One region of the Janthinobacterium salmonicoloratum genome, then DNA from elsewhere that is predicted to be linked to it. Evidence: predicted binding sites of a transcription regulator. Region 1 holds the regulator's gene; each other region holds the start of a gene.
The links. Region 1 encodes sigma-54, which starts transcription at its own class of promoters, with help from an activator protein. Its sites were predicted from a motif close to TGGCANGNAANCTGCTTT; they were not measured.
Positions count from the first base shown of each region.

Region 2: ACQ4WY_RS00745 (circularly permuted type 2 ATP-grasp protein) is a predicted target of sigma-54. The motif match lies at 5,866-5,883, and genes of this name have one in related genera.
Region 3: ACQ4WY_RS28070 (beta-propeller fold lactonase family protein) is a predicted target of sigma-54. The motif match lies at 3,535-3,552, and genes of this name have one in related genera.

Region 1 is NZ_JBNYXV010000002.1:190,475-200,550, forward strand. Features, by position in the region: gene rapZ (RNase adapter RapZ) at 1-595, shown strand, start outside; gene ACQ4WY_RS14025 (enoyl-CoA hydratase/isomerase family protein) at 596-1,681, opposite strand; gene hpf (ribosome hibernation-promoting factor, HPF/YfiA family) at 1,956-2,315, opposite strand; gene ACQ4WY_RS14035 (RNA polymerase factor sigma-54) at 2,385-3,863, opposite strand; gene lptB (LPS export ABC transporter ATP-binding protein) at 3,868-4,623, opposite strand; gene lptA (lipopolysaccharide transport periplasmic protein LptA) at 4,623-5,216, opposite strand; gene lptC (LPS export ABC transporter periplasmic protein LptC) at 5,242-5,853, opposite strand; gene ACQ4WY_RS14055 (KdsC family phosphatase) at 5,896-6,429, opposite strand; gene ACQ4WY_RS14060 (KpsF/GutQ family sugar-phosphate isomerase) at 6,429-7,463, opposite strand; gene ACQ4WY_RS14065 (cation:proton antiporter domain-containing protein) at 7,548-9,527, shown strand; gene ACQ4WY_RS14070 (GGDEF domain-containing protein) at 9,528-10,076, opposite strand, start outside.
Region 2 is NZ_JBNYXV010000001.1:169,761-179,836, reverse strand. Features, by position in the region: gene ACQ4WY_RS00770 (2-hydroxyacid dehydrogenase) at 1-345, opposite strand, end outside; gene ACQ4WY_RS00765 (hypothetical protein) at 459-1,136, opposite strand; gene ACQ4WY_RS00760 (TonB-dependent receptor) at 1,369-3,585, shown strand; gene ACQ4WY_RS00755 (hypothetical protein) at 3,689-4,564, shown strand; gene ACQ4WY_RS00750 (sensor histidine kinase) at 4,633-5,790, shown strand; gene ACQ4WY_RS00745 (circularly permuted type 2 ATP-grasp protein) at 5,919-7,373, shown strand; gene ACQ4WY_RS00740 (alpha-E domain-containing protein) at 7,367-8,311, shown strand; gene ACQ4WY_RS00735 (transglutaminase family protein) at 8,311-9,120, shown strand; gene ACQ4WY_RS00730 (proteasome-type protease) at 9,212-10,076, shown strand, end outside.
Region 3 is NZ_JBNYXV010000012.1:6,308-16,383, forward strand. Features, by position in the region: gene pedF (cytochrome c-550 PedF) at 1-351, shown strand, start outside; gene ACQ4WY_RS28060 (substrate-binding periplasmic protein) at 376-1,209, shown strand; gene ACQ4WY_RS28065 (TonB-dependent receptor family protein) at 1,265-3,412, opposite strand; gene ACQ4WY_RS28070 (beta-propeller fold lactonase family protein) at 3,617-4,573, shown strand; gene adh (aldehyde dehydrogenase) at 4,912-6,432, shown strand; gene ACQ4WY_RS28080 (DUF779 domain-containing protein) at 6,488-6,877, shown strand; gene ACQ4WY_RS28085 (PQQ-dependent methanol/ethanol family dehydrogenase) at 6,929-8,665, shown strand; gene ACQ4WY_RS28090 (porin) at 8,952-10,076, shown strand, end outside.

The sequences.
Region 1 (10,076 bases):
GCATTCGCTGGTGGCGCGCTTCTCGGAAACGCGGCGCAGCCATCCGCTGTCGCATGAATTGCGTCCGAACCAGAATCCGGCCAGTCGCCGCACCCTGATCGAATGCATTTCGGAAGAACGCGAACGCCTGTCGGCCATCGAGCAACTGGGCCATGTGATCGACACGTCGGAACTGAGCGCCAATAAATTGCGCGCGTGGATCAAGGATATCGTCGCCTCCGAACGCGCGCCGCTGACCCTGTTCTTCGAATCGTTCGCCTTCAAGCTGGGCGTGCCGCTGGACGCCGATTTCGTCTTCGACGTGCGGGCCTTGCCGAATCCCTATTACGACCTGGCGCTGCGCCCCCTCGACGGCCGCGACGCGCCCGTGATCGCCTTCCTCGATGCGCAGCCGAGCGCGCTGGAACTGCTGGCCGACATCCGCGCCTTCATCGAAAAATGGTTGCCGTCATTCAAGTCCGATAACCGCAGCTACCTGACGGTGGCCCTGGGTTGCACGGGTGGCCAGCACCGCTCCGTGTACATGGCGGAACGGCTGGCGCAATACTTCGGCCCGAATGAACGGGTCGTACTACGCCACCGCGAGCGCTCCTAGTTAATCCAGGTGGCGTAGCGGATGCGCTTGCGCCGGCCAGACGGGGGCAAAGAAGCCCGCCACCATGGTCGCGTCGACCTCGTCCAGGCTGGCAGGGTTCCAGCGCGGCGCATTGTCCTTGTCGACCACCAGCGCGCGCACGCCTTCGAGCACTTCGCCATGTTCGAAGTTGTGGCGCACCACGCTGCGCTCCATGCGCAGGCAATCGGCCACGCCCAGGTGGGCGCCCCGCTGCAGCAATTCCAGGGTCACCGACATCATCAGCGGCGAACGCAGGCGCATGGCCGCCAGGGCCTTGCCGGCGAACGGGCTGTCGTCCTGCGCCAGCGAGGCCATGATGGCGGCCACGGACCCGGCGCCGAAATGGCGGTCCAGCGCCGCGCGCGCCGTGGCCAGGGCAGATACGCCCGCCTCGGCCTGAAACGGTGCCGCCAGCGCCTTGATGGCCACCGGTAAGGCCTCGCCCGGCGTCGATTCGAACAGGGCCAGCAGCGCCCCCATCTGCGCCTCGGGCAGGTAGACATCGGCCAGTCCCGTGTACAGGGCATCGGCCGCGTTGATCGTCAAGCCCGTCAAGCCCAGGTATAGGCCCAGCTGACCGGCCAGGCGGGACAGGAAGTAACTGCCGCCCACGTCGGGAAACAGGCCGATATTGACTTCCGGCATGGCCATGCGCGTGCGGCCCGTGACGATGCGCAGACGGTTGCCAGGCCCGGCTTGGGCCACACCCATGCCGCCGCCCATCACCACGCCATCCATCACGGCAATATACGGTTTCGGATAGAAATGAATTACATGGTTGAGCGCATATTCTTCCGTAAAGAAATCTTCCAGCAAGGCGCTGCCGCCTTGCGGCGTGGCCAGGCCCGCATCGTAAAAGAAGCGGATGTCGCCGCCGGCGCACAGGGCTTTTTCACTGCTGGAGCGGATCACGACGGCGTCCACCTGCGGATCGTCGCGCCAGGCCAGCAGGGCCGCGCTCAGGGCGCGCACCATCTCCAGCGACAGGGAATTCAAGGCTTTCGGACGGTCGAGCACGATGTGCCCGGTGCGGTTGCGGATGGAGGTCTCGACGAAGTCGCTCATGGCAGGCAGGAAAGAAGTGAAAGTGCAAACATTCTAGCGCCTGCGCGGGGAACATTGCGTTCCCATTGTGCTGCCCGACAAAGGCGGCAGGCGCAAAAAAGGGCGCAGTGAGCGCCCTTAGTTGATCACAACCGGTTCAAAGTCGCAGGCCGTAGAACACGTGGAAAAACCGTAGCGAGCAGATGTGAGTTGTGGCTGAGAAGCGGAGCTGTGCGTATGCACAGTGAGCATCGGAGGCCGCAAATCGCGACGCGCAGTAGGTTTTTTGGTGTTCTTAGGCGGCGGCGAATTCTTCGTCCGAATTGTCTGGCAGATGCTTGATCGCCTCTTTACCGTGCCCTTGCACTTTGGTTTTGTACTTCATCACTTGCCTATCGAGCTTGTCGATCAGGCTATCAATTGCGGCATACAAGTCTTGCGCCAGGCTTTCCACATAGACAGTTTTTCCACTCAGACGCAGGTTGACTTCGGCCTTTTGACGTTTTTCTTTCTCTTTGAGGTTATCCACGGTCAGAATCACGGCGATATCGATGACTTGATCAAAATGCCGTTTCACGCGCTCCAGCTTCGTTTGTACGTATTCACGGATGGCTGGTGTCACTTCGAGATGATGTCCGCTGATGGTGAGATTCATACACACTCCTAAAGATGATCGGGTTCGTGCGGTCCATCGTATCCGGCCCGCAGAGGAACCGAAAAAAACTTACAAACACTTACGCAGACTCACTGGCGGAATTTTCAACGCTTCCCGGTACTTGGCAACAGTACGTCGCGCAATCACCATGCCTTGTTCCCCCAGCATGTCCGCAATCTTACTGTCGGATAAAGGATTTTTAGGGTCTTCTGCTCCTGTCAGTTGCACGATCAATGCCCGTATCGCCGTCGATGACGCTTCGCCCCCCGCTTCGGTGGCGACGTGGCTACCAAAAAAATATTTCAACTCGAACATGCCGTGCGGGGTCAGCATGTACTTTTGAGTTGTTACCCGCGAGATAGTACTCTCGTGTAAACCCAGTGTATCAGCTATTTCACGGAGCACAAGGGGGCGCATGGCAACGGCCCCATGCGAGAAAAAGTTCTTTTGTCTTTCTACTATCGCCTGCGCCACGCGCAGAATCGTGTCGAAACGCTGGCGCATATTTTTGATCAGCCACTTGGCTTCCTGCAACTGCGCGCCCATGGCGCCCTCGCCCTTGCCCTGCTTGAGCAGGTTGGCGTACATGGCGTTGACGCGCAGGCGCGGCATGACATCGTTGTTCAGGGTGACTTGCCAGCCATTGCGCGCGCGCTTGACGACGACGTCGGGCACCACGTAATCGGACACGTCCGAAGCGAACACGGCACCCGGATGCGGATTGCACTGGCGAATCACCGTCTGCGCCTCGCGCAAGTCTTCATCGTCGCAATCGAGGGCTTTTTTCAGCTTGTTGAAATCGCGCTGGGCAAACCAGGCCAGGTGCTTTTCCACGATGACGAGGGCCATGCGCCGCGTCACCATGGCGATATGCGGCAAGCGCTTGATTTGCAGGGCCAGGCATTCGGACGCATTGCGCGCGCCCACGCCGGGCGGATCGAAACTTTGCAGCAGCGACAAGGCCGTGCGCATCTCGTCGGCATCGATTTCCAGCTCTTCCGGTAGGCGCGCCAGGATGTCGTCGAGCGACTCTTCCAGGTAGCCATTATCGTCGAGCGCGTCGATGATCAGCTCGACCAGCGCGCGGTCACGCAATTCGAGCACCGTCACGCGCATCTGCTCCATCAGGTGCTCGCGCAGGGTGCAGTGGTGGGCTTCGAGTTGCGGGCGCGAATCTTCGTCGTCGGGCGCCTTGCCCCGGCTCGCCTCGCTCCAGTCGCTGTCGCCGCCCTCCGCGGCGGCCGGGCTCTCGCCCGCCTCGCCGTCAAAGGTTTCCGCTTCGGCCGGCGCTGCGGGCACCTCCTGGCCTGGCGGCTGGGGCGGCGCTTCGGCCGGCGCGGCCGTGGAACTCAAGGCCCCGTCGGACAGCAGACGCAGCGAACGGTCGAGCGGATCGTCGAGACGCTCGAGCAAGGGATTGTCCGTCAGCAATTGCTCTAGCTCCTGGTGCAATTCCAGGGTAGACAATTGCAATAGGCGTATCGATTGCTGCAACTGCGGCGTCAGTGCCAGATGCTGCGAAGTGCGCAGCTGCAATGATTGTTTCATTGGCTCACATGCGGAAGTGTTCGCCCAGATAGACCCGGCGTACCGACTCGTTCGCGATGATGTCGTCGGGGCGTCCCGACGCCAGTACCGAGCCCTGGTTGATGATGTAGGCACGGTCGCAAATACCCAGCGTCTCGCGCACATTATGATCGGTGATCAGCACGCCGATATTGCGCTCCTTCAAAAAGCGCACGATGCGCTGGATCTCGATCACGGCGATCGGATCGACGCCGGCGAACGGTTCGTCCAGCAGCACGAAACGGGGATCGGTGGCCAGCGCGCGGGCGATTTCCACGCGGCGGCGCTCGCCGCCCGACAGGGACAGCGCCTGGTTCTCGCGCAGCTTTTCAATCTGCAAGTCGGCCAGCAATTTATCCAGGCGCTCCTCGATCTCGGCTTTCTTCAGCGGTCGGCCTTCGACGGTCTGGATTTCCAGCACGGCGCGGATATTGTCTTCCACCGTCAGCTTGCGGAACACGGACGCTTCCTGCGGCAGGTAGGACAGGCCCATCTGCGCCCGGCGGTGGATCGGCAGGCTGGAGATATCCACACCGCTGATATCGATGCTGCCGCCGTCCGACGGCACCAGGCCGACGATCATGTAGAACGAGGTGGTCTTGCCGGCGCCGTTCGGGCCCAGCAAACCCACCACTTCGCCGCATTCGACTTGCAGCGAGACATCATGCACGACTTGCCGCTTGCCATAGGTTTTTTGCAGCCCGCGAACGATCAGGGTGCTGCCGCAACGTGTATTGTCCATTATTTCTTTCCTGGCGCAGGCGTGGCCGGCGCTTTCTCCGCCGCTGGCGCCTTGGTCTTCGGCTGGATCACCATGCGCACGCTGCCGCCATCCGGGGTGCTGGTGCCGCTGTTGGAATTTTCCATCGCAAACTCTTCCTTGCGGCTGTCATACGAGATGAAGGCGCCATTGGCCACGTCGGTCACTTTCGTGCCTTCCAGGCGCGTCAGCTTGGCCCTGGAAAACATTTTCACCACTTCCGTCTTGTTGTCGTATTCCACGCGCTCCGCTTCGCCTTCGACCCACAGGTCGCCTGCGCCATCACGCTTCTGACGAAAGGTGGCCAGCTTGCCGGGATCGGCCCAGAAGGTAATGAACTGGTAGCCTTGCGGGTCTTCCGTGATCAGGGCCCGGCCCGCCTTCATGGTCAGGGTACCCTTGACCAGCACGACGTCGCCCGTCAAGGTACGCACTTGCTTGACGTCATCGACGTGGCCGCTACGTGCAGTGATGACGGCCTCCTTCTCGGAATCGGCCTTCTCGGCATGCGCCACGCCCATCACGCCCAACGAGCAAACGGTCGAGAATAGTGTCAACAGCAAGATGTTCTTCATAGTATGGTTTCCTTGTTTCATTCTGTCATTTTGCCGCAGCGGCCGGGCGCGGTTTCGGCGGGAGTACCATGCGCAGCGCATTCTGCACTTCCACCACGCCGGTGGCGTTATTGGCCTTCATGCCGATGCCATTGATGCGCGAGGCGCCCGTCAGGATATCGACAGGCACGTCCGTTTCCATTCTTTCCTCGTCCGGGAACACCGTCAGCGCTTCCGTCTTGACCGTCAGGTTCTGCGCCTTCGGGCTGGCCACGCGGTCGATCACGACCTTGCGGTGCAGTTGCAGCCGGGTATTGTCCTGGTCGATATGCGCCAGTTCCGCATTCATGTTCATCGGCGGCATGCCGGGCGTGAGCTTGCGCACGAAGGGCAGGTCGATATCGGACGAATCGTCCAGCGGATAATGCGTGAGCTTGGTGCCCGACACGATATAGCTGGGCTTACCCGTCAAATCCATGCGCACCAGGCTGAAATTGGTGATGAAATAGTCGGGCTCATCCAGATGCTTGCTGGCCGTGATGTCCAGGCTATTCTTGTTCATCACCTCGAGCAGCCAAAAGCTGCCCAGCGCGACAACAACCGCGCCCAGCACGGTAAAAATCATGCGCCAGCGATGGGCGCCTCCTGGCTTACGCATAGGGCTTCACTCTTTCAAAGGTCACTGGCGAGGCGGCGCGCCTCACTCCAGGAACGGCGCCATGACGCGCGCATAGTTGTCCTGGGCGCGCAGCAGGAATTCGCAGATCTCGCGCACCGCGCCGCGGCCGCCGCCGGCCTGCGTCACATGGTGCGCCAGCCCCTGCACTTCCGGACGCCCGCCCGGCACGCTGACGGCAAAGCCCACGCGTTTCAGGATGGGCGCATCGATGACGTCGTCGCCGATATAGCCGCATTGCTCTTCCGTCAAGCCCGTCAGGGCCAGCAGTTCGCGAAACGGCGTCAGCTTGTCATGGCCGCCCTGGTGCACATGGGTAATGCCCAGGTCTTGCGCGCGGCGCGCCGTGATGGCCGAGCGGCGCGCGCTGATGATGGCCGTCTGCACGCCCGATTCCTGCAGCAGCTTGATGCCCAGGCCATCATACACATTAAACGTTTTCATCATCTCGCCGTCCGGGCCGAAATGCAGGCTGCCGTCGGTGAGCACGCCATCGACGTCAAAGATCATCAGTTTGACCTTGGCCGCGCGCGCCAGGTTGTCCGCTACGCTATCCATCAGATCACCTTCGCTTGCGTCAGATCATGGATATGCAGTGCGCCCACCAGCTTGCCGTCGGCATCGACGACCAGCATCTGGTTGATGCGGAACTGCTCCATCACGGCCACGGCGTCCACGGCCAGGCGTTCGGGCGCGATGCTGCGCGGCTGCGCATGCATGACGTCGCGGATCGCCACTTGCGTGAAATCCTGCACGCGCTCGAACATGCGGCGCAAGTCGCCATCCGTAAACACGCCCACGGGGCGGTTGTCCGCGTCGACGACGGCCGTCATGCCCATGCCCTTCTTCGTCATTTCTTCCAGCGCCTGCAGCAAGGAAGCCTGCACGGGCACTTTCGGTACACGTTCGCCGCTGCGCATGACGTCATGCACGTGGGTGAGCAGGCGGCGGCCCAGGGCACCGCCCGGGTGCGAGCGGGCGAAATCTTCTTCCTTGAAGCCACGCAAATCGAGCAAGGCCACGGCGATCGCGTCGCCCAGGGCCAGGGTAACGGTGGTGCTGGCCGTCGGCGCCAGATTCAGCGGACAGGCTTCTTTCTCAACAGAAATATCCAGGTGCACGTCGGCCAGCTGGGCCAGGCTGGAGTTCGGTTTACCCGTCATGGAAATGAGCACGCCGCCCATGCGCTTGACGACGGGCATGATGGCCATCAGTTCCGACGATTCGCCTGAGTACGATATGGCAATAAAAGCATCGTCCGAGGTGACCATGCCCAGGTCGCCATGGGCCGCTTCGGCCGGATGCACGAACAGGGCCGGCGTGCCGGTAGAAGCGAGGGTGGCGGCAATCTTGCGCGCGATATGGCCAGACTTGCCGATGCCCGAGACGACGACACGCCCCTTGCATTGCAACAACATCGCCACGGCGCGGCCCACGCTGTCATCCGTGGCCAGGCGCGCGTGCAGCGCATTGATGGCGTCGGACTCGATCTGCAAGGTGGTACGGGCCAGCGCGACAGCGCGCTCGGTCGTCGCTTGCATGTCAATTCGATCAAAAGCTTTCAGCATTGTTTTTTCATGGGTTACACTCATGCCCAAAGTATAAACGAATTAGGAAAGCAAAAAACTTGCCAGTCACAACAAACAACGATTTCCATTGACCGTACCGGGCAACCCATGTTTTCCTCGCTTGAACTGACCCTGATGTTACTCGGCAGCGCCGTGCTGGGCGTGGTCGCTTTCAGAATGTTGCATTTGCCGCCCATGCTGGGCTACCTGGCCGTTGGCATCGTTATCGGCCCCCACGCGCTGGGCCTGGCAGCGGAAAACGAGGCCAGCCACACCCTGGCCGAGTTCGGCGTCGTCTTCCTGATGTTTTCCATCGGGCTCGAATTTTCTCTTCCCAAATTCCTCGCCATGCGGCGCATCGTCTTCGGCCTTGGCATGGCGCAGGTGGTCACCACCATCATCGCCACCGTCGTCTTCGGCTGGTTCGTCGGGCGCTACCTGTCCGCCTACATCCACCTGAGCTGGCAAGCCGCGTTCGCCCTGGGCGGCGCGCTGGCCATGTCGTCGACGGCCATCGTGTCCAAAATGCTCACGGAACGGCTGGAACTCGAAAGCGAACACGGCCGCAAGATCATCGGCATCCTGCTGTTCCAGGACTTGGCCGTCGTGCCCCTGCTGATCCTGATTCCCGCCCTCACGCGCGATTCCGACAACCTGGCCGAAACCCTGGCTTGGGCCGGCGGCAAGGCGCTGGTCGTGCTGATCTTGCTGCTGTTCATCGGCCAGAAACTGGTGCGCGGCTGGCTGACCATCGTCGCCAAGCGCCGCTCGCAAGAATTGTTCATGCTCAACCTGCTCCTGATCACCCTGGGCGCGGCCTGGATCACGGAACGGGCCGGGCTGTCGCTGGCCCTGGGCGCGTTTGTTGCCGGCATGCTCATTTCCGAAACGGAATTCAAGCACCAGGTGGAAGAGGATATCAAGCCCTTCCGCGACGTGCTGCTGGGCCTGTTCTTCATCACCGTCGGCATGCTGCTCAATATTCGCGTCGTGCTCGACAACTGGTGGCTCGTCCTGCTGCTGCTGTGCGGCCCCGTGCTGCTGAAATTCGCCCTGATCGCGGGCCTGGCCCGGCTGTTCGGGTCCAGCAACGGCGTGGCCTTGCGCACGGGACTGGGACTGGCGCAGGCGGGCGAGTTCGGCTTCGTGCTGCTGAACCTGGCTGGCGGCATCAAGCTGATGGATCCGTTCGTCGTGCAGGTGGTGCTGGCATCGATGGTGCTGTCGATGCTGGCGGCGCCCTTCCTCATCGCCAAGTCGGACGCCATCGTCATGAAACTGGCGGCCAACGACTGGATGATGCAATCCCTGGCGCTCACCAAGATCGCCACGCGCACCATGGCCTCGCAGAAACACGTGCTGATCGCCGGTTTCGGGCGCAGCGGGCAAAGCCTGGCCACCCTGCTGGCGGAAGAAAAAATCGATTACCACGCGCTGGACCTGGACCCGGAACGGGTGCAGGAAGCGCAACTGGCCGGCGCCCACGTCTCGTATGGCGACGCGGGCCGGCGCGAAAGCCTGGTGGCGGCCGGCATCTACCGGGCCAGCGCCGTGGTGATCACGTATGCCAACACGCCCTCGGCACTGAAGTTATTGCATTTACTTAAAGAAATGGCGCCGACCTTGCCCGTCATCGTGCGCAGCTACGACGATACCGACCTCGACCAGTTGAAGAAGGCGGGTGCGGCCGAAGTGGTGCCGGAATTGATGGAAGGCAGCCTGATGCTCGCTTCGCACGCGCTGATCATGATGGGCGTGCCCCTGCGCCGCGTGGTGCACCGGGTGCAGGCGGCGCGCGAAGAGCGCTATGCGTCCTTGCGCGGCTATTTCCACGGTTCCAGCGATACAGGCGACGATGCCGAGCTGGAACGCCTGCATACGGTCACCGTCAGCGAGGGCGCGCTCTGCGTGGGCTTGCCCTTGAGCACGATCGACGTGGCTGCCTGCGGCGCGTTTGTTACGGCCATCCGCCGCGGCCGCGGCCGCCTCGATGTCACCCCCGAGACGCAGCTGGCCAGCGGCGACGTGGTGGTACTGCGCGGCACGGCCGACGCCGTGGCCAAAGCCGAAACCTTGCTGTTGAAATAATTATTCGACCTGCGCCTGCCAGCTGATGACCTTGTTGCGGCCATCGGCCTTGGCCTGGTACAGGGCCTGGTCGGCGTGCGCCACCAGTTGCTGCGCCACCGTTTCGATCGGTAGCAGGGCCGCGCCCGCTTCCAGGCTGGCCACGCCGATCGATACACTGACCCACGCCTGCGCGCTGCCCGGCAAGTCAAACATGGTGCCGGCGATGCTGGCGCGGATGCGTTCGGCAACGAACGTCGCACTGTCGAGGTCGGCGTCGATCAGCAGCACGACGAATTCCTCGCCGCCGAAGCGTCCCAGCGCATCGGAGCGGCGCAACTCCGTGCGAATGCGGGTGGCCACTTCGCGCAGCACTTCATCACCGCCCTGGTGGCCATAGGTGTCATTGACCAGCTTGAAATGGTCGATGTCGATATACATGCATGAAATACAATAATTCTGGCGCCGCGCGCGGGCGATTTCTTCCAGCAGGCGGCGGTCGATATAGCGGCGGTTGTAGACGCCCGTCAGGGAATCGGTCAAACCGATGTATTTCAGCATTTCATTGCT
Region 2 (10,076 bases), on a different contig from region 1:
CAGCAGCAAGGCCAGCGCCACGTCGGCCACGTCATCCGTCAGCACGTTCGGCGTGGTGGTGACGGCGATGCCGCGCTCGCGCGCCAGGTCGAGCGCCACGCCGTCGAGACCGACGCCATTGACGGCGACGATTTCCAGCGCGGGCAGCAAGCCCATATCGGTGGCGTTCAAGCCCAGCGCGCCCGTCGTGACGACGGCGCGGATGGCTGGCGCGCGCTGGGCCAGCCAGGCGTGGCGCTCGTCCGCCGGCACTTGCCAGGCGTGGTGGCAGGTATATTGCTGTTCCAGCTGCGCGTTGACTGCAGCCGAAGGACTGGGAGCGAGGATGAGGAGTTCGGGTGGCATGGGCGTCCTGGGTCGTGTCGACATGAATTGCAGACGCAACTTAGCATATTTGATGCCCGGCCGGGGGTGACTGCCCCGGAATCGCCGTCAAAACCCTGCCATCGACTCGGCATTTAGCCTGGGCAAGGCACGCGTTTCACCTTGCCGCCCGTCTTGAACGGGTCGGCGCCAGCGCCTGGGTTTGCATCCATGCCGTAGCACGTGGCGCCGCCGGCGCTGACGACGCGCGTGGCGGGCCGGCCATCGGCCGTCAGGTATTCCTCCACGCGGATGACGGGGCCGCCGCGCCAGGCGGAGGCAACCAGCTTCTGGAAGGTGCTTTCGCTCTTCAGGTCGGCTGCGGCCAGCCATGGCTGGTCTTGCTTCAGCTCGCCGCGCAGGGCCTTGTCGGCGGCGCCCGCAGCCAACCGGACGCGCGTGCGCAAGTCTGCGCCAGACGGCGCGGTGGCAGGCGCGTCGAGCAATTCTTCGGCGGGGACGGTAATGGTTTGTGCCGTCACGGCAGACATGTCAGGGACGGCGGGCGGCGCAGTAGCCCGTGCGCGCGGCATGGGAGCCGGCATCGGCATCGGCAAGGCCATCGGCGGCGCCTGCGGCGTTGGCCGGGGCGGCAGCAAGGTCATGAAAGCCACTTCCGTATATTGCTTGAGCTGCCTAGCCGGCAAGAGCAGGAAATACAGTCCCAGCGCGTGCATGGCCAGGATCAGCGCGACGGCCGCGCCTTTCAGGCTCAAGCCGCTCCGTATGCGCATGCGCATGGAAGCAGACTGTAGATGGCGGTGCAATGGCATGCGGTTTCCTGTAGGCGCCGGGCGCGATGGCCCATTTTAGCGAAACTGCGCAACGAGCATTAATAAATCCACAAGGTATCGTGTGGCGCACCTTTTTCCGCCAGATTCCAGTGCCTGGCTACCAAGTGTTGTACAAATGGCGACTTTTTTTATGGCATTCTCACACTTTCTCACACCCCGCGCCGCGCTGGAATATAATGATAATCATTCTCATTAATATCCAGATAATACCATGCGCACCTTCCGCCTAGCCCCTACCCCGTTCGCCCTGGCCGCCTTCCTGCTGGCCAGCGCCGCCGCCCAAGCCCAAACCACTGCTGCGACACCGGCCAGCGACGCGCAAACCATGCCCACGGTGGTCGTGAATGCCTCGGCAGATGCCTCGGCGGAAGGCTTGTCCAAAGCCTATGCGGGTGGCCAGGTGGCGCGCGGCGGACGCACGGGCATCCTCGGCGCCGTGGACATGATGGACTCGCCATTCGGCAGCACCAGTTACACGCAACAATTCATTGCTGACCAGCAAGCGCGCAGCGTGGGGGACTTGCTGCAAAGCGATCCGGCCGTGCGCATGTCGCGCGGCTATGGCAATTTCCAGGAAGTGTATGTGATACGCGGTTTCGCCCTCGATTCGGACGACGTGGCGTATAACGGCCTGTACGGCGTGTTGCCCCGTCAATATGTATCGCCGGAACTGCTGGAGCGCGTGGAAGTGTTCCGCGGCGCCAGCGCCTTCCTGAATGGCGCGGCACCGGGCGGCAGCGGCATCGGCGGCGCCATCAACCTGATGCCCAAGCGTGCCGGCAACACACCGCTGACGGAATTGACGCTGGGCGTGGAATCGGGCGGCCATGCCTATGCGGCCATCGACGTGGCGCGCCGCTTTGGCGAGCACCAGGAATTTGGCGTGCGCGTGAATGCCGCCAAACGCCAGGGCGAGACCAGCATCAAGCGCGAAGACCACGACGTGGGCATGTTCTCGATGGGCCTCGACTATCGTGGCCGCGGCTACCGCCTGTCGGCCGATGCCGGCTACCAGAATTTCGACTTGACGGCGCCGCGCCCTTCCATCAGTACCGGCAGCCTGACGGCCTTGCCAGGCGCGCCCGATGCATCGAAGAACTTTGCCCAGCCGTGGAGCTATTCGAAGGAACACGATGTGTTCGGCACGGCGCGCGCCGAAGTGGACCTTGCCAAGGATGTGGTGGCATGGGCCGCGTTTGGCAGCCGTTCGACGAAGGAGTCGAACAGCCTGGCCCAACCGACGTTGAGCTCACTCAATGGCGATGCCAGCGTGTACCGCTTCGATAATGCGCGCAAGCAGGAAATCCGCACGGGTGAATTGGGCATCCGGGGCAAGGTCCGCACGGGCACCGTCCGGCACACCCTGGTGGCCAGCTGGTCCGGTCACTGGAATGAAGCAAAGAATGCGTACGCGATCAGTGACTACGCGGGTTTGCCGACGAATATCTACCATCCGCTGGACGTGGCCATGCTACCCACCCTGCCCCCGAACTCGGGCGGCGTGATGAGCGACCCGCGCCTCACCCAGAAAACCATCCTCAACAGCTATGCCGTGGCCGATACCATGGCCTTCCTCGACGACAAGCTGCTGCTGACCGTGGGCCTGCGCCGCCAGCAGATCCGCGACGCGGCGTATGCCTACGGCACGGCCGTGCAGTACTCCAGCTATGACAAGAGCGCCACCACGCCCGTGGCCGGCATCGTCTACAAGGCCAGCAAGAACGTGTCGTTGTACGCCAACTACATCGAGGCGCTGGTCAAGGGACCCGTTGCCAGCGGTACCTATTTTGATGGCAAGAACGACCTGCCGTTGAGCAACAAGGGCGAGGTATTCTCGCCATACAAGTCGAAGCAGAAGGAAATCGGCATCAAGTACGACGGTGGCAGGCTGGGCATGAGCGCCGCCCTGTTTTCCACGGCCAAGCCTTTGCCGGCCGTGGTCGGCTCGCGCGCTACCCTGTCGGGCGAACAGCGCAACCAGGGCCTGGAACTGTCACTCTTCGGTACGCCAATGGCAGGGGTGCGCCTGCTGGGCGGCCTGACCTGGCTCGATACGGAACAGCGCAAGACGGACAAACCGGCCAACAATGGCAAGGATGCCATCGGCGCGCCAAAAACACAGCTCAGCGTGGGCGGCGAATGGGATGTCCCCGGCACGCCTGGCCTGTCGCTGAACGCCCGTACCGTCTACACCTCGACACAGTATGCGGATCTGGCCAACAGCAAGCAGTTGCCATCCTGGACCCGCGTCGATATCGGCGCGCGCTACCTGACGCAGGTGGCGGGCCGTGACGTGACCTTGCGGGCGCGCATCGACAACGTTGCCGACCGCAGCTACTGGGCATCGGCTGTCTCCTCGTTCGACGCCGGCAGCCTCGTGCTGGCCGCGCCGCGCACCTTCGTCCTGTCGGGCAGCGTGGCGTTCTAACTCAGCCTCCGCCAGCCTGCGCCAAAGCTGTCCCATGAACGGGGCAGCTTTTTTTTCGCGTGCGCGCCTGTGCCGCAAGGCGCGCTTCGGCGACAATGCCCGCATGAAACGACTCCCTGCCCTGTTGCTCTTGCTGTGCCTATCCCTGCCGGCCGCTGCCCAGAAGCAAGCCGCCTGCCCGTATGCCGCCTGGAAAAGCGGTTTCAAGGGCGATGCGCGGGCGCAAGCCACGTGCTTGCTGCGCCCTGTGAAACTGTATGCGCGCCTGGGCGACAGTGCGCCGCTGCCGGACTTTCTTGCCGCCCGCATCGGCCAGCGCACGGGCATCGCCCCGGCCCGCCTGCGCGCCTGGCTGGCCGAGCAAGGCATCGTCGAAGCTGACGTGGGCGGCGCCGTCGACGCTCCCCTGTCGCGCGCCGTGGGCCGGCTGGCCGCGCCCATGGCCCGCTATTTCGTCATCCATGACACCAGCTACCCGAATTTCTTGTTAGAAACCATTCCCGGCCATATCAACGACGCCAGCTGGGACTTCAACGACTTTACCTTGCGCAATCCGGCGCTGGGCGGCGGCCCGAAAGGCCATGTGTACGTGAACCGCCTCGGCGATTCACTGGCCGTGCGCGACTTTGGCACGCCCGGCTACGCCAGCAAGCTGGAAAAGGACAAGCCTTCGCTGACGGGCCTGTTTCTGCACGTGGAACTGGTGCAGCCGCGCCACTCCGTGCCTGGCGGCGGCAAGGGCAACGATGGCCTGGCTCCTGATCCCGGCTTTACGCCCGCGCAATACGAGCGCCTGGCCCTGCTGTATATCGCCGCCAGCGTGCGCAAGGGCACGTGGCTGATCCCCGCCTTCCACGCCGTGCTCGATACGGGATTTGCGAACGGTCATGACGATCCGCAAAACTTTTCGCTGGCCGACTGGTCAGCCTCTCTTTCCCGTCTGCATGCGGCCCTTTGGCAGGCCGATACTGGACAATAAGGCGTTTCCCTGGCGGCGGATTAGGCGCATACTATTGAAAGCATAGCCATTCCTGTCAGGGAGTTCAGGTGAGTATTACCACGGATCATCAGGCGGATCGCCAGGCAGGCGCGCGCCATCCACTGCAGCGCGCGCAGCGCCTCTTTGCCATGCGCGACGCCGTCCTCAGCGTCTGGGAACAGCGCGTGCGCGCCAGCGTACAAGGCGCTGACGAGTTGCTGACACCCATACTCACCAATACCTTGCCGGCCTTTTTCGATAACCTGGCCGAAGCGCTGACCCCGGGCCACCCTCGCGAAAATGCCACCAGCAACAGCAACGTTCCCGCCGTGCATGGCAACGAACGGGCGCGCATGACCAATTACGGCCCGGAACAAGTGATCCAGGAATACCAGATTTTCCGCGACTGCTTCGCCGCCGTCGCACATGAGTCCGGCATCAGCTTGCGCGGCAAGGATTGGCAAGTGATCAACGCATCGATCGACGTGGGCATCCGCGAATCGATACGCGAATTTACCAGCATGCACGAAGGCTTCCGGCGCCGCATCGCAGCCGGCCTGTCGCACGACATGCGCAATCCCCTGGCCGTGATCAGCACCAGCGCCCAGCTGCTGCTCAGGCTAGCGGACCCGGAACGGGTGGTATTGCTGGCGCACAAGATTGCCGAGCACAGCAAGCGACTCGACAGCATGATCGAGGAATTGCTCGATGGCCTCAGCTACCACCAGGGCCAGCAACTGCCGCTGGCCCTGAGCCAGTTCGATGTGCTGCCCCTGGTGCATGCCGTGGCCAGCCAGGTCAACCTGCAGCAGCCGGACAAATGCCAGGTCAGCGGGCAAGCCGTCGTCGGCTGGTGGTGCGAGAATTCGCTGCGGCGCGCGCTGGAAAACCTGCTCGGCAATGCACTCAAGTATGGCGACGACACGCCCATCAGCGTGCATGTGGAAGCGGTCCACGAACGCCTGATCGTCACCGTCCACAATGGCGGCCCCGCCATCGCGCCGGAACAGGCCAAACGCATCTTCGACTACCTGCGCCGCGAGAACGACAACCCCGCGCCAGGCTGGGGCATCGGCCTGCCCTTCGTGCAGAACGTGGCCGAAAGCCACGGCGGCAGCATCGCCGTCGACAGCGCACCCGAAACGGGCACCAGCTTCATCTTCGACGTGCCCGTCGATTGCCGGCCCTTCGTCCAGCCCGCTGACGTCCCCAAGAGTGACACCTAGCGCACCGAATTGGTGCGAGTGGCGGCGCAACGCCACAAAAATGGTCATATTTGCACCTGTTCACGCCCGCCCTGTTGGCACGCTTCCTGCTGAGCTATACCTAGACACGGCTCAAGGGAAATCACAACATGGCAAATTTTTTCAATGAAATGACTGCGGATGAAGTGGGTACGGACAGCAAGGTGCGTGAACACTATCGTGAATTTGACAATTGGCTGGCGCAGCAATCCCCCGAGACCATCGCCCGCAAGCGGGCCGAAGCCGACCTGACGTTCCGCCGGGTCGGCATCACGTTCGCCGTCTACGGCGACGATGCCGGCACGGAACGGTTGATACCGTTCGACACCATCCCCCGCATCATCCCCGCCGCCGAATGGGCGCAGATGCAGACGGGCCTGGTGCAACGCGTACAAGCCTTGAACATGTTCATCCATGATATTTATCATGAGCAAAACATCATCAAGGCGGGCATCATCCCCGCCGAGCAAATCTACAAGAACGCGCAATACCGCCCGGAAATGCAGGGCATTGCCGTCGCCTCCGACATTTACGCGCACATCGCCGGCGTCGATATCGTGCGCGCCGGCCAGGGCGAGTTCTATGTACTGGAAGACAACTTGCGGGTGCCGTCCGGCGTGTCCTACATGCTGGAAGACCGCAAGATGATGATGCGATTGTTCCCGGAACTGTTCGCCCGCAACCGCATCGCCCCCGTCGACCATTACCCGGACATGCTGCTCGACAACCTGCGTTCCGTCGCCCCCATGGGCGTGGACGACCCGACTGTCGTCGTCATGACGCCCGGCATGTACAACTCCGCCTACTTCGAACATGCCTTCCTGGCCCAACAAATGGGCGTGGAACTGGTCGAAGGCAAGGATTTGTTCGTCAACGACAATTCCGTGTACATGCGCACCACGCGTGGCCCCAAGCGCGTCGACGTGATCTACCGCCGGGTCGACGACGATTTCCTCGACCCGCTGGCCTTCCGCTCCGATTCCTCGCTGGGCGTGCCGGGCCTGCTGTCCGTGTACCGCGCGGGCCGGGTGACTTTGGCGAACGCCATCGGCACGGGCGTGGCCGACGACAAGTCGATCTACCCCTTCGTGCCCGACATGATCAAGTTTTACCTGTCGCAGGAACCGATACTCAACAACGTACCCACCTATCAGTGCCGCAAGCCGGCCGACCTGTCCTACGTGCTGGCGAACCTGGCGAAACTGGTCGTCAAGGAAGTGCATGGCGCGGGCGGCTATGGCATGCTGGTGGGACCGGCGTCCAGCTTGGCGCAGATCGAGGATTTCCGCCAGCGCCTGCTGGCCAATCCGGGCGGCTACATTGCCCAGCCCACCCTCGCCCTGTCCGCCTGCCCCACCTATGTGGACGCCGGCATCGCGCCGCGCCATATCGATCTGCGCCCGTTCGTGCTGTCCGGCAAGACGATTTCCATGGTGCCCGGCGGCCTGACCCGCGTGGCGCTGGGCGAAGGCTCGCTGGTGGTCAATTCCTCGCAAGGGGGCGGCACCAAGGATACCTGGGTACTGGAAGCCACATCCGCTTTTGCAGGAGAGAAAACATGCTGAGCCGCACTGCCGATCATTTGTTCTGGATGGCCCGCTACACGGAGCGGGCGGAAAATACGGCGCGCATGCTCGACGTCAACATGCAAACGTCGATGCTGCCCCAGTCCGAGCAGGACGCGGAACAGGGCTGGCGCGCCACCCTGGGCATTTCCGAGCTGCAAAGCGCATACGACCATAAATATGGCCGCTTCCACACGCGCGACGTGCTCGACTTCATGGTGCGCGACCCGAACAATCCGTCTTCCATCCTCGCCTGCCTGACGGGGGCGCGCGAAAATGCCCGTGCCGTGCGCGGCACCCTGACGACGGAAGTGTGGGAAATCCAGAACGCCACCTGGCTCGACATGCAGAAACGCCTGAAAAGCAATTTGCTGGAAACGGACCCCAGCCAGTTCTTCGAATGGGTCAAGTACCGCTCGCATCTGTCGCGCGGCGTGACGTTGGGCACCATGCTCAAGGACGAGGCGATTCACTTCATTCGCCTGGGCACCTTCCTCGAGCGGGCCGACAACACGGCGCGCATCCTTGACGTGAAGTTCCACGGCGCGCGCGACACGTCGAAAGACATCACCCAGCGCGACTTTTACTACTGGGCGGCGCTGCTGCGCTCCGTTTCCGGCTTCGAAATCTACCGCAAGGTCTACCGCGACGTGATCACGCCGGCGCGGGTGGCGGAATTGCTGATGCTGCGCGGCGACATGCCCAGGTCATTACTTGCATGCATGGATGACGTGGTGGAAAACCTGAAACATATCCGCAACGATGTCTCGGCCGATACGGAACGCTTCGCTGGCAAATTGCACGCGGAGCTGAAATTTGGCCATATCGACGACATCATGAAGGCTGGCTTGCACCATACGTTGACGGAGTTTCTGGAAAACATCTACGACCTGGGCAACCGGGTCAGCCGCGACTTCCTCGTTCCCTTGGCGGCCTGATGCAGCTCACTATCCGTCACGAAACCCATTACGCCTACAGTGCGCCGCTGGCCTACACCATCCAGCAGCTGCACCTGACGCCGCGTATCGAGCCGCAGCAGCGCGCCTTGTCCTGGCAAATCACCACGCCGGGCCAATGCCACGCCTATACGGATGCCTACGGCAATCTGTCGCACATGCTGACGATTAACGGCAGCCATCATTCCCTGAGCCTGGTGGCGCATGGCGTGGTGGAAACCATTTATCCGCACAAGGGACGGCTGAATCTGATCGATACCTTGTCGCCGCTGTTGTTTACGATGCCCACGCCGTTGACGCAGGCCAACCCGGCCATCCTCGATCTGGCCGCCGCCAGCTTGCCGGACCAGCGCGTGACGGCGGGCACGGGCCATCTGCTGCGCCTGGCCGAGCACATCGTCGGCAAGGTGGCGTATGAAAGCGGCGCCACCATGGTCACCACCACGGCCGGCGACGCGCTGGCCCTGGGGCGCGGCGTGTGCCAGGACCATGCCCATCTGTTCCTGGCTTGCTGCCACGCCTGGGGCATCCCGGCCCGCTATGTGTCCGGCTATATCGATCCGGGCACGACGGGCCACGCGGCCAGCCACGCCTGGGTCGACGCCTGGACGGAAGACACGGATTTCACGGGCTGGGTCAGCATCGACGTCACCCATGCGCGGCTGATGACGGATGCATATTGCCGCCTGGCCATCGGCCGCGACTATGATTCGGCGGCCCCGGTACGCGGCGTGCGCCAGGGGGGTGGCACGGAAACCTTGAGAGTCGATGTGCAGATCGTGCCCGTGTAAACCGGCAGGAATGAGGCTGGCCGGGCCTTGCCAGCAGGTGGCACGGTCCGGCTGGTGTAGAATGCTCCCCCTTTTGACTTGATTTACGACGATGACTTATTGCATAGGCATGCGCCTCAACGAAGGCCTGGTCTTCCTGTCCGACTCCCGCACCAACGCCGGCGTGGACCAGGTGGGCACCTTCCGCAAGATGAGCGTGTTCGAAAACCCGGGCGACCGCATGCTTGTCCTGATGACGGCCGGCAACTTGTCGATCTCGCAGGCAATCCGCCAGATCGTTTCCGAACACGTGGATGCGGATGGCCGCAGCATCTGGAACGTCGCCAGCATGTACGACGCGGCGCGCATCGTGGGCGAAGCCGTGCGCACCGTGCACCTGCGCGAAGCGAAGGCCTTGGCCGACTGCGGCATCGATTTCAATGTCAGCATCATTCTGGGCGGCCAGATAGGCGCCGAGCGCTGCCGGCTGTTCCAGGTGTATTCGGCCGGCAATTTCATCGAATCGCACGATGAGAACACCTATTTCCAGATCGGCGAAGCGAAATATGGCAAGCCCATCATCGACAGGGTCATCAACCCGTTTACGCGCCTGGACGAAGCGGCCAAGTGCGCGCTCATTTCCATGGATTCGACCTTGCGCTCGAACATTTCCGTCGGCTTGCCGCTCGATCTGCTCGTCTACGAGACGGGTAGCCTGGCTGTCACGCGCTTCGTCACCATCGATGAAAAGAACCAGTATTTCCGCATGATCCGCGACACCTGGGGCGAACAATTGAAACATGTGTTTGAAGGCATCGTCGATCCCGTGTGGAATGCGGCGCCGGAAACCACCACGAACGTGCTGTCCTCAAGCAATATGCACAGCAAGCCCGTGCGCGTGGCCATCCCCGACCACGTGAGCCGAGGCGGTCTGACAGTGGCGCCCTTGCAATCGCTGGCGCAGCAGTTCAGCGACG
Region 3 (10,076 bases), on a different contig from region 1:
AAGGTGGGCGACAAGTGGCTCGAGCAAAATCCGTATCGGGGCAACAAGCTGGCTTTGACGGTGGGCACCTCGGCCTACAATCAGAATTGCGCCCGCTGCCACGGCATCGAAGCCATCTCGGGCGGCATCGCGCCGGACTTGCGCCAACTCGACCGTGATTGCTTCGGTATCAAGAATGAGACAAAGAAACAGGCTTGCTACAAGGAGACGGATAATTACTACCTGACCACCATCCGTCACGGTAAGGTACGCAATGGCGCCGTGTACATGCCACCGTTCGAGGGTGTATTCAACCAGGAAGCCATGTGGGCCATCAAGACCTATCTGGAAACCCGCCGCGAGTCTAACTGAGCCGATTGATCACCAAGGAGTCCCATGCGTTCATTTCAACTCCGGGGGGCGCGCGCGATGATCTCGCTCGCCTGCCTGGCGCTGTGCGCAGCCGCGCCGGCGCGCGCCGACTGGCAAAAAGTGCAGCAGTCGGGCAGCCTGAAAGTGGCTGTGTACAACGAGTTCGCGCCGTTTTCCGACAAGGGGGCGGGTATCGATATCGACATCGCCGAAGCGCTGGCGAAAAAGCTGGGTTTAAAACTGAGCTTGCTGCCATTTCCCGCGGGCGAAAACCTCAACGACGATTTGCGCAATATGGTGTGGAAGGGCCATTACCTCGGTTATGGTCCCGCCGATGTGATGTTGCATGTACCGGTCGACAAGAAGTTGATGGCGGATAACGACAAGGTTGAGATCTTCGCGCCATACTACGTGGAAACCGTGCGCCTGGCGCGCAGCGCGCAAGCCGTGCCGCAATTCGATGGCGTCGCTTCGCTGGCCGGCAAGCGCATTGGCGTGGAAAAGGTCTCGATCGCGGCCATGCTGATGCTGGGCGAAGACAATGGCAAGTACCGTGACGACGTGCGCATTTTCGACACGGCCGCCGAAGCCTTGCAGCAATTGCAGGCAGGCCAGCTCGACGCCGTGCTGGCCAACCGTTCGGAAATCGAATCGGTGCTGAAAAGTGACCCCGCTTTCCCCTTGAGCGAAGTAGCGTTCGCCCGCTTGCCGCGTGCAGGCTGGGCCGTGGGCCTGGCCGTCAGCAAGCAACAGCTCGACGTGGCCAAATTGCTGCAGGCAGCCATGAACGAGATGGCGGCTAGCGGCGAGTTGAAAACCATCTTTGAGAAATATGGTGTGAAGGAAGCACGGCCCTGAAGCAGCTTGCTCTAGTTTAAAAGCCCGCGCATCGGAAGAGGCGCGGGCTTTTTGATTAGAAGGAATACTGGGCGCTGACACCCAGCAACCAGTTACGGCCCGGCGCCGCTTCATAGTAGCGCTTGTTGCTGTCGCCGACGATGACGGAACCCACGTAGGTCTTGTCGAAAAGATTGTTCAGGCGGGCAAACTCCTTGAAGCGCCAGTTCCCCACGTTTTGCTTGGCATTGAACCGCGCATTGAACACGGTATAGCCGGGCGCCGGCTTTTCGCTGTTGCTGTCTTCCGCGTAGACCTGGTTGCTGGCCACGCTTTCCAGTGCCGCGCCAAAACGGTCCAGCGTGTCTTTCCAGGCCAGTTCCGCAAACAGGTTGGCGCTGGGTACGCCCGGCAAGCGGCTGCCTTCGCGCACGCTGCCAAACGCCTGGTCATACACGGCGTGCAGGCTGGTCAGTGCCACTTTTGTCGTGAAGCCATATGGCAGGTTCGAATCCAGCGACACTTCCATGCCCTGGCGCAAGGTCTTGCTTGCATTGATATAGCTGGTGCGACCGTTACCAGAGTTCTGGCCGTCGACCACCAGTTCATCATTGGTCTTGATCTGGAACACGGCCGCATTCACATGCGTGTTGTTGCTGATCCTGGCCTTGATGCCCGCTTCCAGGTTGGTGCTGGTTGCGGGTTTCAAGTTGAAATTGAATCCGCTGTCTTTACCCGAGTAAAACAGTTCGTTCAGGGTGGGCGCTTCGAAGCCGCGCGCGGCGCTGGCGTACACGTTGACGTTGGGTGTCAGCTTGTAGAGCAGGCCCAGCACCGGTGTCGTGTGGCTGTATTCCAGGCTGCCACTATCGTTGCCATTGCTGAAGAAATGGTCGTTGACCGATATCTTCATCTTGCTGTAGCGCAAACCTACGCTGAGCAGCCACGGCCCGCTTTGCCATTCCGCCTGGATATACGGATCGAGGCTGGAGACGACATCCTGCTCGTTGCGGCGCAGCTTGCCCTTCACGCCAAAGGTATTGCCAATGAAATTTTCATAGCCGGTGCGGTCATCGCTGGAGCGGCCGTAATCGATGCCGATGGTGGTGCTCAACTTGCCACCCGCTAATTGGTTGACATGCAGCCAGTTGGTATCGATGCCGTAGAAGTTGCGCTGGAAATCGATCACGCCACCTGAATTTTTTGGCGATGAGATTTGAGCAGCCTGTGGAATTGACTGATATTGAATTACATCGCGGTTTCCTCCATACACCATCACATGCAGGCGGTCCTCGCCGAATCGCTGTTCATAGGTAGCGCCGATTTGCTGGTGATCAATGCTCTTGCGCGTGTTGTAGCGTTCGGCAAAGCTGCGCTTCGGATTCTGGTCATCTTTGGGGTCGATGTCGCCGGCGCGCGGGTCGCGGGCAAACGTGGCCCAGGTGGCGCCCAGCGGATCTTGCGTGTTGCCTTGATGTAGGCTGTTGGCGACGATGGTCAGCTTGCTGTCCGCGGTGGGCTTGACGGTGATCTTGCCGAACGCCTGTTCACGCGTGGCGGCGCTGTGGTCGCGGAAACCGTCCGTGCGGAAGCGCGAGCCGTCGAGCACGTAGCCGATGCCGCTTGCCTGGCCCTGCGCCGTCAGGTCCACCTTGCTGGTGCCGTAGCTGCCGCCCGTCACGTTCAGCTCCACGGACGGGGGATTTTGCCCATCCTTGGAAAACAGCTGGATCACGCCGCCCGAGTGGTTGCCGTAGATGGCAGAAAACGGTCCGCGCAGCACTTCGATGCGCTCGGCCGTATCGAGGTTGAAGGTGGCGGCCTGGCCCTGACCGTCGGGCATGCTGGCGGGAATGCCGTCGCTGATCAGTTTGACGCCGCGCACGCCGAAGGCCGAGCGTGCGCCGAAGCCGCGCGACGAGATTTGCAAGTCTTGCGCGTAGTTCTGGCGGTTTTGCACGACCAGGCCCGGCACGGCTGCCAGCGCTTCCGACGCGTTGACGCGGATTTGGCCCTCCTGGATGCGGGCGCTGTCGACGACGTCGATCGAGGCCGGCACTTCCTGGCTGGGGTGGGCGATGCGGCTGCCGCTGACGACCACCGTATCCATGACTTGTCCCGCGGCCAGGTCAGCGGACTCTGCGGCAAAGACGTGGGGGGCCAGGGTGGCGCTGCCGGCGACAAACAGGCTGGCGATGGTGTTCAGGCGGAAACGGTGCTGCATGCGGATTCTCCAATGTGAATAAAAGCCTGCTTGATCGCGTGCGCGGTACAGGTCTGCCTAGTCTTATCAAGCAATATGCCTGCCATGTCTCCATTGGTGGGCTGAAATTATACGCGTGTCAGTGGCACGGCGTTTGCATGCAGCAACGGTCAGATGCGCCGATACGGCGCGCTTTTCCAACGTTTTGCCATTGAAAAGGTGATTATGCCCAACTTCTTCTCGCGCTTGCGCCAGGTGTGCTGGTTGCTGCCTGCACTCGCCAGCAGCGCCATCCAGGCCGCTCCGTTTGCCTATGTCCCCAATGAAAAATCGGGCACCTTGAGCGTGATCGACACGGCGACCGACCAGGTGGTGCGCCAGATCGCGGCAGGCAAGCGTCCGCGCGGCATCGCCGCCGACCCCACCGGGCGGCAATTGTTTGTCACGGATGCGGCCAGCAGCGCCTTGCTGCTGATCGATAACGCTGCCGGCACGCCCCTGCGCACGGTGGCGCTGGGCAAGTCGCCTGAAGGCGTCAGCGCTTCCCGGGACGGTCATTTCGTGGCCGTGGCCGTCGAGGAAAATAATAGCGTGGCCTTACTTGATGGCCAGACGGGCGTCTTGCTCGCCGACATCAAGGTGCAGGGACGCAACCCGGAACATGCCGTCTTCAGCCCGGATGGGCGCTGGCTGCTGGTCAGTGCGGAAGAGGCTGAGCAAGTCGATGTCATTGATGTGGCGCAACGCCGCCAAGTGGCTTCCATCGCCGTGGGATTGCGTCCGCGCGGCATCGGTTTCAGTCCGGACTCCGGCCGCGCCTATGTGGCGTGCGAACTGGTCAATGCCGTGTACGTGATCGATATGGCCGCGCGAAAGGCGATTGCCACTATTCCAGCGGGCAAGAATGCCAATGGCATCGTGGTCCATCCCAGCGGCAAGCAGGTGTATGTCTCGAATGGCACGGACGGCACGGTGATGGTGATCGACACGGTCAGCCACCAGGTCACGGCCACCATTGCCGTCGGCAAGCGCCCATGGAATATGGCCATCACGCCCGACGGCGCCAAGCTGTACGTGGCCAATGGCCGCTCGAACAGTGTTTCCGTCATCGACACGGCCAGCGCGCAGAAGGTGGCCGATATTGCCGTAGGTGAATTGCCATGGGGCGTGGTCATTCGCTAGGCAAGCTGGGACAGGTGTTCCAGTCTGGTACACCTGTTCCATTGTGCAGCGGCGAAAGGGCGCAGCAGCAGGGCTGGCCCGCATTGGAACAGGACGCCGCCACCTTGTTCAAAACGCAAACAGGCCCACGCCCTCCTTTCATGCCCCGGGGATGCGCTGAAAAGCGTGCCGGTAGGGACGCCACACCCTTGTAACAAGGGTAAAACCCGCTAAGTTTGTAGTGGGGCAGCGAGCTGGCACGGCATTTGCGGAAGACTGCGTGTACTCACCCCATCTGTACCAGGACGTTTGGTTTTAATTACAGCAATTCCATTCTAATTAACCCGATAGAGGACGACATGAATCTCGCAGACATCAGCAAACTGGGCGTAGCCAATCCCTTCAAACAACGCTATGACAATTACATCGGTGGCAAATTCGTTGCACCAGTAAAAGGTGAATACTTTCCTAACATCACGCCCATCACGGGCTTGCCGTTTTGCGAAATCGCCCGTTCCACGGCGGAAGACGTCGAGCTGGCGCTGGATGCTGCGCATGCCGCCAAGGATGCTTGGGGCAAGACTTCGCCTGCCGAGCGCGCCAACATCCTGAATCGCATCGCCGACCGCATCGAACAAAACCTGAGCCTGATCGCCACGGCGGAAACCATCGACAACGGCAAGCCGATCCGCGAAACGATGAATGCCGACATTCCGCTGGCCATCGACCATTTCCGTTACTTCGCCGGTTGCATCCGCGCCCAGGAAGGTTCCGTCGCGCAAATCGATGCGGAAACCTATGCCTATCACTACCATGAGCCGCTGGGTGTCGTGGGCCAGATCATTCCATGGAATTTCCCGATTCTGATGGCCGTGTGGAAACTGGCGCCAGCCCTGGCCGCCGGCAATTGCGTGGTGCTCAAACCGGCCGAACAGACGCCGGCGTCCATCATGGTGTTGATCGAGCTGATCGGCGACTTGCTGCCACCGGGCGTGTTGAACATCATCAACGGTTTCGGTCTGGAAGCGGGCAAGCCGTTGGCGTCGAGCAAGCGCATCGCCAAGATCGCCTTCACGGGTGAAACGGGCACGGGCCGTTTGATCATGGGCTATGCGGCGCAAAACCTGATTCCCGTCACCCTGGAGCTGGGTGGCAAGTCGCCGAACATCTTCTTTGAAGACGTGATGGATGCGGACGATGATTATTTCGACAAGTGCCTGGAAGGCTTCACCATGTTTGCGCTGAATCAAGGCGAGGTGTGCACTTGCCCATCGCGCGTGCTGATCCAGGAATCGATCTACGAAAAATTCATCGAACGGGCTTTGAAGCGCGTGGCCGCCATCAAGCAGGGCAACCCGCTCGACTCTTCCACCATGATCGGCGCCCAGGCGTCGCAGGAGCAGCTGGAGAAAATCCTGTCCTACCTCGACATCGGTCGCCAGGAAGGCGCCGAAGTGCTGGCCGGCGGCGAGCGCAACACGCAGGCGGGCGACCTGGAGGGCGGCTATTACGTGCGTCCGACCGTGTTCAAGGGCAATAACAAGATGCGCATCTTCCAGGAAGAGATATTCGGGCCCGTCGTGTCCGTGACCACCTTCAAGGATGAGGCCGAAGCGCTGGCGATTGCCAACGATACCTTGTACGGCCTGGGTGCCGGCTTGTGGACGCGCGACGGTTCGCGCGCCTTCCGCATGGGACGCGCCATCCAGGCGGGCCGCGTGTGGACCAATTGCTACCACCTGTATCCCGCCCACGCCGCGTTCGGTGGCTACAAGCAATCGGGTATCGGCCGTGAAAACCACAAGATGATGCTCGATCACTACCAGCAAACGAAGAACTTGCTGGTGAGCTATAGCCCGAAAGCGCTGGGCTTCTTCTAAACCGGCACACGCGCCGCGCCTGTCAAGCCAGGTGCGGCGCGCAGAAAGGGATGCCATGAGTGCAGCAATTGCCCGGGTGGTCGCCACCGAAGCGGCGCTGGAAATGATGGACAAGTTGCGCCAGCGTCACGGCCCGCTGATGTTTTTCCAGTCGGGCGGCTGCTGTGATGGCAGTGCGCCCATGTGTTACGCGCTGGGCGAGTTCGATGTCAGCGATACCGACATCTATCTCGGCAATTTGAATGGCACACCGTTTTACATGGGACTCGAGCAATTCGAGTACTGGGAGCATACCCAGTTGATTATCGATGTGGTCGATGGCAATGGCGGCATGTTTTCACTCGACAACGGCACGGGCAAGCGCTTCCTGACGCGCTCGCGCCTGTTCACCGATGAAGAATGCGCGCTGTTGCATGCCCAGCCGCATGAGCACCGCAAGACCTGATACACACACATACTAATAAAACAGAGGGAGATGATTGTGCAGAAAAAAATCATGGGGATCGTCGTCGGTTTGAGTGTCGCCTCGTTGGTCCAGGCGGCCGACGTGGGCAATGTCACGAATGCCATGCTCGACAACACGGCGAAGAATCCATCCAGCGTCTTGTCGTTCGGCATGGGCACGCAGGGCCAGCGCTATTCGCCGCTGACGCAGATCAATGACAAGACCGTGGCCAAACTGGTGCCGGCCTGGTCGTTCTCGTTTGGCGGCGAAAAACAGCGGGGTCAGGAATCGCAGCCGCTGATTCACAACGGCAAGATGTTCGTCACGGCATCGTATTCGCGCATCTTTGCCGTCGACTTGAAAACGGGCGCGAAGCTGTGGAAGTATGAGCATCGTTTGCCAGACGGCATCATGCCGTGCTGCGACGTGGTCAACCGTGGCGCCGCCCTGTACGGCAATCTGGTCATCTTCGGCACGCTCGACGCTTACCTGGTGGCGCTGGATCAAAACACGGGCAAGATTGTCTGGAAGGAAAAGGTCGACGATTATGCGGCCGGTTACTCGATGACGGCCGCGCCGCTGATCGCCGAAGGCTTGCTGCTGACGGGCGTGTCGGGCGGCGAATTCGGTATCGTGGGCCGTGTCGAGGCGCGCAACCCGATGACGGGTGAGCTGGTATGGAGCCGTCCGACGGTGGAGGGTCATATGGGCCACCGCTACGACAAGGATGGCAAGGCGACCGACAACGGTGTGTCTGGCACCGTGAACAAAACCTGGCCGGGCGACCTGTGGAAAACGGGCGGCGCCTCGACATGGATGGGCGGCACCTACGATCCGCAAACCAAGCTGGCGTACTTTGGCACCGGCAATCCGGCGCCGTGGAACAGCCACTTGCGTCCCGGTGACAATCTGTACTCGTCGTCCACTGTGGCGCTCGACGTGAGAACGGGGCAGATCAAATGGGCGTATCAAAACACGCCGAACGATGCCTGGGATTTCGATGGCGCCAACGAATTCGTCACCTTCGACATGGATGGCAAGCGCTACGGAGGCAAGGCCGACCGCAACGGTTTTTTCTATGTCATCGATGCGGCCAACGGCAAGCTGCAGAACGCCTTTCCGTTTGTGAAGAAAATCACCTGGGCCAGCAGCATCGACCTGAAGACGGGCCGGCCGAACTACATCGCGGCTGGTCGCCCAGGCGACCCGACCAAGGGAGAAGAGGGCAAGAAGGGCACGACGGTGTTTGCCGCGCCCGCTTTCCTCGGCGCAAAAAACCAGATGCCGATGGCGTACTCGCCGCAAACCAAGCTGTTCTATGTGCCGGCGAATGAATGGGGCATGGATATCTGGAACGAGCCGATCAGCTACAAGAAAGGCGGCGCTTTCCTCGGTGCCGGTTTCACCATCAGGCCTTTGTTTGACGACTACATCGGCGCCATGCGCGCCATCGATCCGAAGACGGGCAAGATCGTCTGGGAAATCAAGAACAATGCGCCGCTGTGGGGCGGCGTGATGAGCACGGCCGGCAACCTGGTGTTCTACGGCACGCCGGAAGGCTTCCTGAAGGCCGTCGACGCGAAGACGGGCAAGGAGCTGTGGAAATTCCAGACGGGCTCCGGCGTCGTGGCGCCGCCCGTCACCTGGCAAGATGGCGACACGCAATATGTGGCCGTCGTTTCCGGCTGGGGTGGCGCGGTGCCACTGTGGGGCGGCGAAGTGGCGAAGAAGGTCAACTTTCTGGAACAGGGCGGTTCCGTGTGGGTCTTCAAGCTGGCATCGAAGTAAGGGGGTGAAGCATCCGGGCCACTCGGATGGGTGTCTCCCTGTCCGCCGGGTGTTTTCTTTTTGCTGACGGCCCAGGCCGTCAGTTTTTTGTTTACCTGTAGGCCCGGCTGCAAACTTGCGGTCAAAAAATGAACACTATCAGTGGCGATTGATCCGCTGTTGCACACGTTAAATACGCTTTTTCTCTTTCCCCCTCTGAGCCGTGCTGGGCACGCTTATTGCCAAAGCTTGAGGTACATCAATCACTGGTGTGCACACTAAAAACAGAGAAGAAAGAGGAGAAGCAATGAACACATTGATCAAGCTGGGGAGCCTGGGTGTCATGACATTCGCAGCGATGGGGCAGGCGCAAGCTGTCGATATCAAGGCTGGCGACTGGACCGTGTCGGTGGGCGGCATCGTCAACGCCTATTACACGCAAGTGTCGTGTTCGGGCGATGCTGTGAGCGGACTGGCGCTGGGTGGCCAGGCGCTCGGTTGTGGCGGCGAAAAGGATCGCACCACCATCGGCAACGGCTTGCTGCCGAATGGCTTGATCACTTCCGCCTCGTCGCGCCTGGGCGAGTACGACGTGAAAGCCTTGATCGGCATCTACAACTCGACGGCGACCGACAGCGCCATCAGCCAGAACAGCGTGGTCGATGTGCGCCAGGCCTTCTTTACCTTTGGCAATGAGCAGATGGGTACCTTCAAGCTGGGCCGCGACTACGGCATCTTCGGTGCGAACGCGATTTTGTCCGACATGACCTTATTGGGCTCGGGCGCACCGGTGCAGGCGACGCAGCGCGGCCGGGTGACCCTGGGCCATATCGGCGCCGGCTATACCTATCTGGGCAACTATGGCCAGATCATGTACAGCTCGCCGAAGTCGGGCGGCGTTGGCATCGACGTGGCGCTGGTCAGCCCCGTTTCCGATACGCCCATCGTGGCAGGCTCGACCTATTCTTCGAAGTCGAGTCCGCAAGTGCAGGCGCAAGTAACGTATGCGCAGGAAGGCTTGAAAGCCTGGCTCGGCGTGAAGTCGCAAAAATTCACGTCGAAAACGCCCGGCGTCGATGACCTGACCATGCGCGGCGTGGAAGTGGGCGGCTCGTACCAGATGGGTCCGGCTGGCGTGCTGGTCAACTTCCAGGGCGGCAAGGGGCTGGGCATCTTGTCCGATGCGGACCAGGGCGATACCAAGTCGAAGAACTGGCTGCTGCAAGGCACATATAAAACGACGGACAAGCTGAAACTGGGCTTGTCCTACGGCATTAGCAAGAACGACGACAACACGGCCGGCACGGGCGGCTTGAAGTCGAACGCCAACCTGACCCTGGGTGCGTATTACTCGCTCAACAGTGCGATCACCCTGGTCGGCGAGCTGGGCCAGACGCGCTCGAAAGGCTTTGCCGGTGGCGAAGCGAAGATG